Linked DNA regions of Longimicrobium terrae. The protein of the gene in region 1 interacts with the protein of each later gene in a pairwise test. Links are inferred from orthologs where the notes say so. Each region holds a gene or a part of one and is shown in the gene's direction. Other genes may lie near its edges.

Region 1 (5,963 bases):
CGCGGATGGCAACCCGGTGACCACCGACAGCACGCGCCGCGTGCCGTACCGCACGGACAGCGGCCGCACCGTGTACGGCGGCGGCGGCATCGTGCCGGACATGGTGGTGCGGCAGGACACCGCGAACGCGGCGGAAAAGGAGTTCATCCGCATCGCGTCGCGCAACGCGGCCAAGTACCAGGACGCGCTGTTCGGCTACTCGGTGGCGTACGAGCGGGCGCACCCGGAACTGCGGCAGGACTTCGCGGTGACGCCGGAGATGCGGCGCGCGTTCTACGACCGGCTGCAGGCGGCCGGGGTGACGATGACCTGGGAAACGTTCCAGGGCGCCCAGCGCTTTACCGACGCGCAGCTTACGGGCGAGATCGCGCGCAGCAAGTTCGGCCCGTCGGTGGCCGCGGTGCGCGACGACGCCACGGACCGGGTGCTGCAGGAGGCCATTCGCCTCCTGCGCGCGGCGCCCAACCAGGCCGCGCTGCTGCGGGCCGTGCAGCAGGCCCAGCCCGTGACCGCCGCCCGCGGCCGGTAACCCGGGCCGGGCGGCCGCGACCGCAGCGTTCGCCCGCGCGGCGGGCGAAACCGCAGTGGAGGAGGGGCGCACGCGCGTCCTTCCTCCGCTTGTTTTCCCCCCGGCGCGGCCGGGAACACGCTCGATTTCACAGGCGGCGCGTCGTACGGCGCGGCCGCGTGACCCCCAACCGACGGAAACCCGTCTGCCGATGTCTGACCTGGAAAGCGTGGTGGAGGTGACGCGCGGGGCGGTGCTGGAAAGCCGCCATCGTGTGCACGTGGCCGTGGTGGACGCCGAGGGCGCGCTGCGCGCCTCGTCCGGCGACCCCGACATGGTGACGTTCTGGCGTAGCGCGGCCAAGCCGCTGCAGGCGCTTCCCGTGGTGGAGGACGGCGCGTTCGACCGCTTCGGCATCACGCCGCGGGAGCTGGCGGTGATCTGCGGGTCGCACTCGGGCACGGCGGCACACGTAAAGACGGTGGAGGGCCTGCTGGAAAAGCTGGGGCTCACCGCCGACGCGCTGGCCTGCGGTCCCCACGACCCGTTCGATTCCGAGACGCGGCGCACGCTGGAAGAGGACGGAATGGAGCCGGGGCGGCTGCACAACAACTGCTCCGGCAAGCACGCGGGAATGATGGCGGTCGCCCGGGCGCGCGGGTGGGAAACGGACGGCTACCACCGCGTGGAGCACCCCGTGCAGGCGCGCCTGCTGACAGAAATCGCCAGATGGGTGCGGATGCCTTCCGAGGCGATCGGGCTGGGCGTGGACGGATGCGGCGTCGTGTGCTACGCGCTGCCGCTGCGGCAGATGGCGCAGGCGTATGCCTCGCTGGCGTCCGCGGCGCGCGCGGGGGAGCGCGGGCCGGCGACCGTCGTCGACGCGATGGGCGCGCACCCGGACATGGTGGCGGGCGAGGGGCGCATCTGCACCGCGATCTCGCGGGTGACGGAGGGGCGCCTGTTTGCCAAGGTGGGCGCGGAGGGCGTGTACTGCGTCGGCAGCCCGGGGGCGGAGCTGGGGATCGCCATCAAGGTGGAGGACGGCTCCACGCGCGCCGTGGCGCCGGCGATCGCGGGCGTGCTGCGGGAGATGGACCTGATCAGCGAAGACGACTTCGGCGCGCTGCACCGCCACGTGTTCCGCGAAATCAGCAACACGCGCGGCGAGGTGACGGGCGAGGTCCGCCCGTCCATCCACCTGCGCGCGGCGGATGCCTGAGGCCCGCCGCGCGCTGCTGCGCGTAGCCGCGGCGCTGGCCACGCGCGATGCCGCCCGGGTTCGCGCGGCGCTGGAGAGCGCGCATGGCGTGGCGGAGGGGAACCATGTGGACGAGGTGCTGCTGCAGTCGCACCTGTTCGTGGGCTTTCCCGACGCGCTGAACGCGCTCGCTGTCTGGCGCGAGGTGTCCGGCTCCCAGGCGCCGGCGGCGCTCGGGGAAGATCCTCGGGTCTGGGAGGCGCGCGGCGAGCAGGTGTGCGAGACCGTGTACGGCGGGAACTACCAGAAGCTGCGCGAGAACGTGCGCGGTCTGCACCCGGAGTTTGACGGGTGGATGGTGAACGGCGGATACGGCCGCGTGCTCGGCCGGCCAGGGCTGGACCTGCGCACCCGCGAACTGTGCATCGCCGCGCTGCTGGCGGTGTGGAACGCGCCGCGGCAGCTGCACTCGCACCTGCGCGGCTCGCTGAACGCCGGGGCTTCCGTGGCCGAGGTGGACGAGGCGGTGGAGATCGCCTGCGCGGAGATGTCCGCCGGGCGTGCGGACGAGGTCCGCGCACTCTGGGCCGGGATCCGCGACCGGGCGCGGTAGCGGGAGAGTGCGCGTCGGGGCACGCGGGGGCGCAGCTTCCGACGGCGCTGTGATGGCGTGAAGAGGTGCGTGACCCGCGACGAAATCTGCATCCGGGGTGAGTTCCCCTGAGGACGGGGCGGAGGGAGACTCGCGCGGCGGAAGCTGATCGTCCGCGCGGGAGCCGGGGCGCGAGGCTCCCGGAGCGGGCGGGGAGACCCCGCAGGCGCGGTGCACGGATGTGGCGGGATCGGGCAGGGGCGTGACGCGCCGAGGAGGCTCGCCGCCCCCGCGGAGGAGACGGATGGGGCAACAGCAGTACCGTTGCCCCGGCCGGCTCCGCAGCGGTCCCCCGCACGATCCCTGCATCCGCTATCTTGATGGATCGATAACGCTTATCAAACGCGCCCCGGAGCAGCCGCTCCCCGCGCGAGACACACGTATCAGGATGTGAGGCCAGCCGGTGTTTCTGGATTACGCTGAAATCAATGTAAAGGCCGGCGACGGGGGCGGTGGCGCCTCGTCCATGCGGCGCGAATCGATGACTCCGCGCGGCGGACCCGACGGCGGCGACGGTGGCCGCGGCGCCGACGTGGTGCTGCGCGCCGACAAGCAGCTGAACACGCTGCTGGACTACCGCTATCGCCAGAACTACAAGGCGGAGCCGGGGCAGAAGGGAACCGCCGTAAACTGCACCGGGCGCAGCGGCGACCACCTGTACCTGCGCGTTCCGCCCGGCACGGTGATCCGCGACCTGGAAACGGGCGAGATCCTGGGCGACCTGCTCAACGACGGCGAGGAAATGATCGTCGCGCGTGGCGGAAAAGGCGGGTGGGGGAACGCGCGCTTCGCCACGGCCACCAACCAGGCCCCGCGCCGCGCGGACCCGGGCGAGCCCGGCGAAGAGCGCCGCCTGGCGCTGGAGCTGAAGCTGATCGCCGACGTTGGGCTTGTCGGCGAGCCCAACGCGGGAAAGAGCACGCTGCTGGCCTCCGTCTCGGCCGCGACGCCCAAGGTGGCGGACTATCCCTTCACGACGCTGACGCCCAACCTGGGCGTGGTGCAGCTGTCGGGGAACCGCTCGTTCGTGATGGCCGACATTCCCGGCATCATCGAGGGCGCGCACGAGGGCAAGGGGCTGGGACACCAGTTCCTGCGCCACATCGAGCGGACGCGCACGCTGGCCATCATGATTCCCGGCGACGCGCTGGAGCCGCAGGAAGAGTATGACCGTCTGCGGCGGGAACTGCAGGAGTACTCGGAAGAGCTGGGGACCAAGCACCACTGCGTCATCTTCACCAAGGCGGACCTGCTGCCGCCCGACTGGCCGGAGCCCCGGGTGAACGCGCCGGACGCGTGGGGGCAGTTCGTGATCTCCTCCGTGGCGCAGCGCGGGCTGGATCCGCTGCTGGAGGCGCTGTGGACGCGTGCCGCACAGGTGGCGGAAGCCGAGCGGCAGCTGGACGAAGGCGACCCGGAGCCCTGGCGCCCCTGACCGCTCCGACAGGGACACAGGTGGTATTTGTTGTCCCGAGAGGGGTGTGAATGTCTCGCGGCCGGCTGGCCGGAGTGTTAGCTTTGGCGCGGTGATGATCCGCGCCGGGCGCACCCGGCCGCCGGCCGTTCCGCGTTCCCACCCTGCCCATGGCCCTGGATTCCGCCGCGCTGGAAGAACATCTGCGCCTCGCCATCGTCCCCGGCATCGGGCCCAGCCGCGTGGCCGCGCTGCTGGCGCGCTTCGGCTCGGTGGCGCGGGTGCTGGGCGCGTCCACGCGGGAGCTGGGCGGCGTGCCGGGGATCGGGCCGGAGTTCGCGCGGCGCGTGGCGACGGCGGCCACCCCCGCGGGCCGGGCGCGCGCCCGTGAGGCCCTGCGCGCGCTGGCGGACATGGGCGCCGTGGCGCTCACCCCGCACGACCGCCTTTATCCAGACGCGTTCCGCCGCCTGCCGGACCCGCCGTTCGTCCTCTACGCCGCGGGGCGGCTGGAGCAGCTGGGGCTTCCCGCCGTGGGGGTCGTGGGCACGCGCGCACCCACGGAGTACGGGTGCGGGGCGGCGCACCGGCTCGCGTTCGACCTGGCGCGGGCGGGGTATGCGATCGTGAGCGGAATGGCGCGCGGCATCGACGCGGTGGCGCACGCGGCGGCGCTTCAGGCGGGCGGGCCCACGGTGGGCGTGCTGGGGCACGGCATCGATCGCGTGTATCCGCCGGAAAACCGCGCCCTGTTCTCGCGCGTCATCAGGCACGGCCTGCTGATTACCGAACTGGCGCCGGGCGAGGAGCCGCTGGCCGGCAACTTTCCCCGCCGCAACCGGCTGATCGCGGCGCTGTCCGCGGGCGTGCTGGTGGTGGAGATGGGCGAAAGGAGCGGCGCGCGGCACACGGTGGAGTTCGCGCTGGAACTGGGGCGCGACGTGTTCGCCGTGCCGGGGCCCATCGGCTCGGCCGCGAGCGCGGGGACGAACCAGCTGCTCAAGGAGGGCGCCCGGCTCGTCACCAGCGCCCGCGACATCCTGGAGGAACTGCACGGGGTGGGGAACGCGCCGGAGCCCGCCGAGCCGATACCGTCCGCTCCGCCCGCCGCCGTCGCCCCGCCGCCGGATCTGCCGCCGGACGAGGCCCGCGTGTTTGCCGCGCTGGCGCCCGAGGCGCGCCACGTGGATGAGGTGGCGATCGCCGCCGGGCTCGGCACGCCAGGGACGCTCTCCGCGCTGCTCGCGCTGGAACTGCGGGACTTGGCGGAGTCGCTTCCCGGCAAGCAGTTCCGCCTGCGATGAACCCGGTTCGGCGCCGCCGCCGGGGGTGATGCCGGTCCGCCGCCTCGTCCCGGGCCATCGTTCCGTCGCGCGTGTCGCTTCCGGCCGCGGGATCGCTCGTTCCGGACCCGCTGATCGCGTCCATCTCGCCTCACCTCGATTCCCGGGAGCTCCGTGCGCCTTTCAGCAAAGCTCACGTCGGTCATGCGGGTGCTGGTGCCGCTGCTCGCCTTGCTTACGGTGTTGCCGCTGTTCGCCGGTCGTGAGGCGGGGCGGGAGATGGATCGGCTTGAAGCCGGCCTGATGCAGCGGTTTCCGGGTGGGGAGGCCCATGCGGAGCTGAACGGCTATGAACTGAAAATCACCTTTCTGAACCATCCGCTCGCCCGCACGAAGGCGCAGCAGGCCGACATCGCGAACCGGGTGTCGAGTTACCTGGCCCGGGAGCATGCGCGCATTGAATGGTTGCGGTCCATCACCGTCCGGTTCGGCACGGAGGCGCGGCCGGCGGCGCTCAACTTCGTGCGCTTCGGGCCGACATACACGCTCGACCCGCACATGATCTGGCCGCGGAGGTTTGATCCCGGGGAATCGGATTCCGTCGGCGGACCAGCCTGAGCCAAATCCGTGGCTACCGTCGCCAGGCGCGGGAGTCCGCTCGGGCCGCACGGCGGGCGTGGCTGGAGTCGTACGCGTGGGATGGGAACGGATGGTCGCTTCCGGGGTCGTGAGGGCATCCACAAATCCCGTCCCTGACGTTCGTGCCGTGTCTGATCCGCAGTCCATTCGCTCCACCGGCCGCCCGCGGTCGCTGTACATCCACGTTCCGTTCTGCACGCGGCGCTGCTCGTACTGCGACTTCGCGGTGCAGGCCACGCGCGAGGCACCCACGGCGGAGTGGCTGG
Region 2 (4,325 bases), on another replicon or contig:
GTCCCTGTTCGCCGGCTGAGTGAACCCATGGCAGACGCCAAGTGGTACGCGATCCAGAGCTATTCGGGGCACGAGAACAAGGTGCAGCGCCTCATTCAGCGCCGCATCGACGAGGAGCTGGGCGAGCCCGAAGACAAGCAGATCCAGGAAGTGATGGTCCCCACCCGTGAAGAGGTGGAGCTTCGCAACGGCAAGCGCGTGACCGTCACCCGCAAGCTGTACCCGGGGTACGTGCTGGTGAAGATGGTGTACAACCAGCGCAACTCGCACCTGATCAACGGCATTCAGGGCGTGATCAAGTTCCTGGGCACCGGTTCCGAACCCCAGCCCCTGACGGATGAGGAGCTGGCCAAGGTGCTGGGCCAGGAAGTCGAGGCCCCCGCCGCGGCGGAAGCGCCGGTGGTGCTGATTCCCTTCACCATCGGACAGGTGGTGGAGGTAACGGACGGACCGTTCAAGGAATTCAGCGGCACCGTTCAGGGCATCGACCACGAAAAGGGCAAGGTGAAGGTCGAGGTTTCCCTCTTCGGGCGGCCCACCTCCATCGAACTGGACTACACGCAGCTCCGCGGATTCTGAGCGGACGTTGATCAGAGGCTGAGATGGCGAAGAAAGTCACCGGATTCATCAAGCTCCAGGTTCCCGCGGGCGCGGCCAACCCCGCGCCCCCCGTCGGCCCCGCGCTGGGCCAGCACGGCGTGAACATCATGGAGTTCTGCAAGCAGTTCAACGCGCGCACCCAGGGACAGCCGGGAATGATCATTCCCGTCGAGATCACGGTGTACGCCGACCGCAGCTTCACGTTCATCACCAAGACGCCTCCGGCGGCGGTGCTGATCAAGAAGGCCGTGGGCCTGGACAAGGGAAGCGCCTCGTCCAAGAAGACCAAGGTGGGCACGATCACGCAGGAGCAGCTGCGCACGATCGCCGAAACCAAGATGCCCGACCTGAACGCGGCCGACGTCGAGGGCGCCATGCGCCAGATCGCCGGAACGGCCCGCTCGATGGGCGTCGAAGTCAAGGGATAACAGAAGTACCAGGTGCCCAGTACCAGGTGCCCAGTTGCTGGGCACCGGGCACTGAGCACTGGGCACTTCTTTCACTACGACAGCCGCCGCGTGAAAGCCCGGTGTCTGCCGGAGGCGGGAGAAGCGGAATCCGGCCGGAGCCCAGAAAGCGGTCTCCCGCCCTTTCGTCCCTTCGGGGACGCGGCCTGATTCCCGTCCATTGAACCACCGGGGCGCCCGGCGAAGGCCCGGTGGGAGGACTCCAGTTCAACTTCGCCCGAGGGGGTACATGCCAAAGCACGGGAAGAAGTTCCGCGACGCGCAGGCCCGTGTGCCCGAGGGTACCACGTTTCAGCCCACCGAGGCCGTAAGCCTCGTCAAGGAGCTGAGCTTCGCCAAGTTTGACGAGACCGTCGAGGTCGCCGTCCGGCTCGGTGTGGACCCCAGGCACGCGGACCAGATCGTTCGCGGAGCCGTCGTCCTTCCCCATGGTACGGGGAAGACCGCCCGCGTGCTCGTGATCGCCCAGGGCGACCGCGCGCGTGAGGCCGAGGAAGCAGGCGCCGATTTCGTGGGCGCCGAGTACGTTCAGCGGATCAAGGACGGGTGGCTGGACTTTGACGTCTGCGTCGCCACGCCCGACATGATGGGCCAGGTGGGCCAGCTCGGCCGCATCCTGGGCCCCCGCGGCCTGATGCCGACCCCCAAGGCGGGGACGGTCACCATGGACGTGAGCCGGGCTGTTCGCGAGATCAAGGCCGGCAAGATCGAGTTCCGCGTGGACCGCACGGGCAACGTGCACGTGCCCATCGGCAAGGTCAGCTTCGAGCCCACCAAGCTCGAGGAAAACCTGACCGCCTTCATGGACACGGTCATCCGGGCCAAGCCGGCCGCGGCCAAGGGAACCTACGTGCGGGGGATCACCGTCTCCAGCACCATGGGCCCCGGCGTCACGGTCGATGCCAACCTTTACCGGCGGGGCTGAGCGATGAAGAAAGACGAGAAGGACGTCGTCGTCGCCGAGCTCCAGCAGCGGCTGGACGGCGCCAGCGGGTTCTACCTGACGGACTTCACCGGGCTGAGCGTGAAGCAGATCACGCAGTTCCGGGCGCGTCTCCGCAAGGAAGGCGTGGAGTACGTGGTGGTGAAGAACACGCTCGCCAAGCGGGCGATCCAGGGGCTTGAAATCCCCGACGTCGCCGGGTTCTTCAACGGACCCACCGGGGTGGTGATCGGGCGCAGCGACGCCGCGGCCGCCGCCAAGGTGATCACCGACTTCGCCAAGGAGTTCGGCGACCGTCCCGCCATCAAGGTGGGCGTGGTGGGTTCGCAGGCATTCGACGCCGCGCAGGTGCGCCAGCTGGCCAACCTGCCGTCGCGCGAAGTGCTTCTGTCCCAGATCGCCGGCGGGCTGCAGCAGCCCATGGCGCGTCTGGCCGGCGGAATGAACCAGCTGATCGCCGGGTTCGCCCGCGCGGTCGACCAGCTCCGGCAGCAGAAGGAAGAGGCTTCGGCCTGACCGCCGCGGCGAGCCCCGGTTCGCCGCGACGTGTGGACTGTGACCGGCCCCGCGCCGGAACCCGATTTTCGATTCTTGTACGAACCGCTAGATACCAAGGAGCCCTGAGATGGCGACGCTTACCCGTGACGAGCTGCTCGACGCGATCGGCAACATGACCGTGATCGAACTGTCGGAGTTCGTGAAGGCTTTTGAAGAGAAGTTCGGCGTGACCGCGGCTGCCCCGGTGGCCATGGCCGCCGGCCCGGCCGGCCCGGCTGCTCCGGCCGTGGAAGAAAAGACCGAGTTCGACGTCGTCCTGATGGGCGCCGGCGAAAAGAAGATCCAGGTCATCAAGGTCGTGCGCGAGCTGACCGGCCTGGGCCTGAAGGAAGCCAAGGACCTGGTGGACGGCGCTCCCAAGACCGTCAAGGAAGCCGCCACCAAGGACGAGGCCGAAGCCATGAAGGCCAAGCTGGTCGAGCAGGGCGCGACTGTCGAGCTGAAGTAGTCGGCCGGGGGTCCGGCATGCGGGCATCGCCCGCATGCCGGTCCGCGGACACCGGGCGGCCCTGCCGCCCGGGTCCTCTCCCGGTCACTTCAGCCCGGCTGGCCATGACGAGCAGGACCCTAAGATTCTTTCCGACGGACGGTACGCCGCCCCGCCGAATCCATTCGGTCGGGGTCGTTTGCGCTATTCCGAATCCACGCACGCTGAGAGGGAGACCCACTTGGCAACGCTGAACAAACCGATCGTCACTTTCGCCAAGCTGACGTCTGGGATGGAGCATCCCAACCTTCTGGACGTGCAGCTCAGGGCGTTTGACACGCTCCTGCAGACCGACGCCGCCGCGCGCGAGCGCGAGGACGTGGGGCTGGAGCGCGTCTTCAACGAGATCTTCCCCATCTCCGACGTCAACGGGAACTTTTCCCTGGAGTTCGTTCGGTACTCGCTGGGCGAGCCGAAGTACGACATGGAAGAGTGCATGGAGCGCGACATGACGTACGCGGCTCCCCTGAAGGCGACGCTGCGTCTGGTGGTGTGGGAGGACGTGGGCGACGAGCGCCGTCCCAAGGACATCATCGAAAAGGAGGTCTACCTCGGTGACCTTCCCGTGCTCACCCCGCTGGGCACGTTCATCATCAACGGCGCGGAGCGCGTCATCGTCAGCCAGCTGCACCGGTCTCCGGGCGTGGTGTTCGAAGAGAACACGCACCCCAACGGCAGCAAGCTGTTCAGCGCCCGCATCATTCCGTTCCGCGGCTCGTGGGTCGAGTTCACCCTCGACATCCACGACGTGGTCGCGGTGCACATCGACAAGAAGAAGAAGTTCCCGGCCACCGCGCTGCTGCGCGCGCTGGGCTTTTCGCGCGACGCCGACATCCTGGGCGTCTTCATGCAGCGCGAGTCGGTGCAGCTGGGCACCCTGGACCTGGGCGGCACCGAAAAGGGCCGCCGCGGCGAGGTGTTTCACGGCTTCCTGGCCGAGGACGTTCCCGATCCCACGGTGCTGGGCCCCGAGGGCCCCGTGCTGTACCGCGACATCGTGCTTCCCGGCACCGGCGAGGTGTTCGAGCGCGGCCGCCGCCTGACGCGCGAGCTGTACAACACCCTGCGCGAGGCCGGCTTCACCACGCTGCCGGTGATCGGCTCGGCGCTGGTGGCCCGCGCCGGCGACGAGGTGAACGGCGACGTGCTGGGCCGCATGCTGCGGGCCGGCGTGGAGTCGGCGCAGCTGTTCCGGGCCCGCGGGCAGAGCGGCAGCGCCATGCGCGCCACCCTGGCCAAGGATCCCACGCGCGGCACGCTGGACTCGCTC

The links. The genes of interacting proteins can lie anywhere in the genome.
Region 2: the proteins of obgE (region 1) and rplL interact in binary tests that used the Escherichia coli proteins (3 or more experiments, as listed by UniProt). The link is inferred for Longimicrobium terrae from one-to-one orthologs.

Annotation. Positions count from the first base shown.
Region 1 is NZ_JACHIA010000020.1:49,578-55,540, reverse strand. The notes cover bases 1,874-4,780. They hold obgE (GTPase ObgE), read left to right. Parts: upstream 1,874-2,764; coding sequence 2,765-3,796; downstream 3,797-4,780. Other genes in these bases: dprA (DNA-processing protein DprA), read left to right, coding at 3,946-4,780; HNQ61_RS22790 (carboxymuconolactone decarboxylase family protein), read left to right, coding at 1,874-2,322. Outside these bases: HNQ61_RS22800 (S41 family peptidase), read left to right, coding at 1-529; HNQ61_RS22795 (asparaginase), read left to right, coding at 720-1,730; more of HNQ61_RS22790, read left to right, coding at 1,723-1,873; more of dprA, read left to right, coding at 4,781-5,079; HNQ61_RS22775 (hypothetical protein), read left to right, coding at 5,233-5,676; radical SAM family heme chaperone HemW, read left to right, coding at 5,825-5,963. UniProt on the Escherichia coli protein: An essential GTPase which binds GTP, GDP and possibly (p)ppGpp with moderate affinity, with high nucleotide exchange rates and a fairly low GTP hydrolysis rate.
Region 2 is NZ_JACHIA010000001.1:332,394-336,718, reverse strand. The notes cover bases 1,529-4,325. They hold rplL (50S ribosomal protein L7/L12), read left to right. Parts: upstream 1,529-2,635; coding sequence 2,636-3,016; downstream 3,017-4,325. Other genes in these bases: rpoB (DNA-directed RNA polymerase subunit beta), read left to right, coding at 3,288-4,325; rplJ (50S ribosomal protein L10), read left to right, coding at 1,996-2,526; rplA (50S ribosomal protein L1), read left to right, coding at 1,529-1,992. Outside these bases: preprotein translocase subunit SecE, read left to right, coding at 1-19; transcription termination/antitermination protein NusG, read left to right, coding at 28-579; rplK (50S ribosomal protein L11), read left to right, coding at 603-1,028; more of rplA, read left to right, coding at 1,297-1,528. UniProt on the Escherichia coli protein: The binding site for several of the GTPase factors involved in protein synthesis (IF-2, EF-Tu, EF-G and RF3). Is thus essential for accurate translation.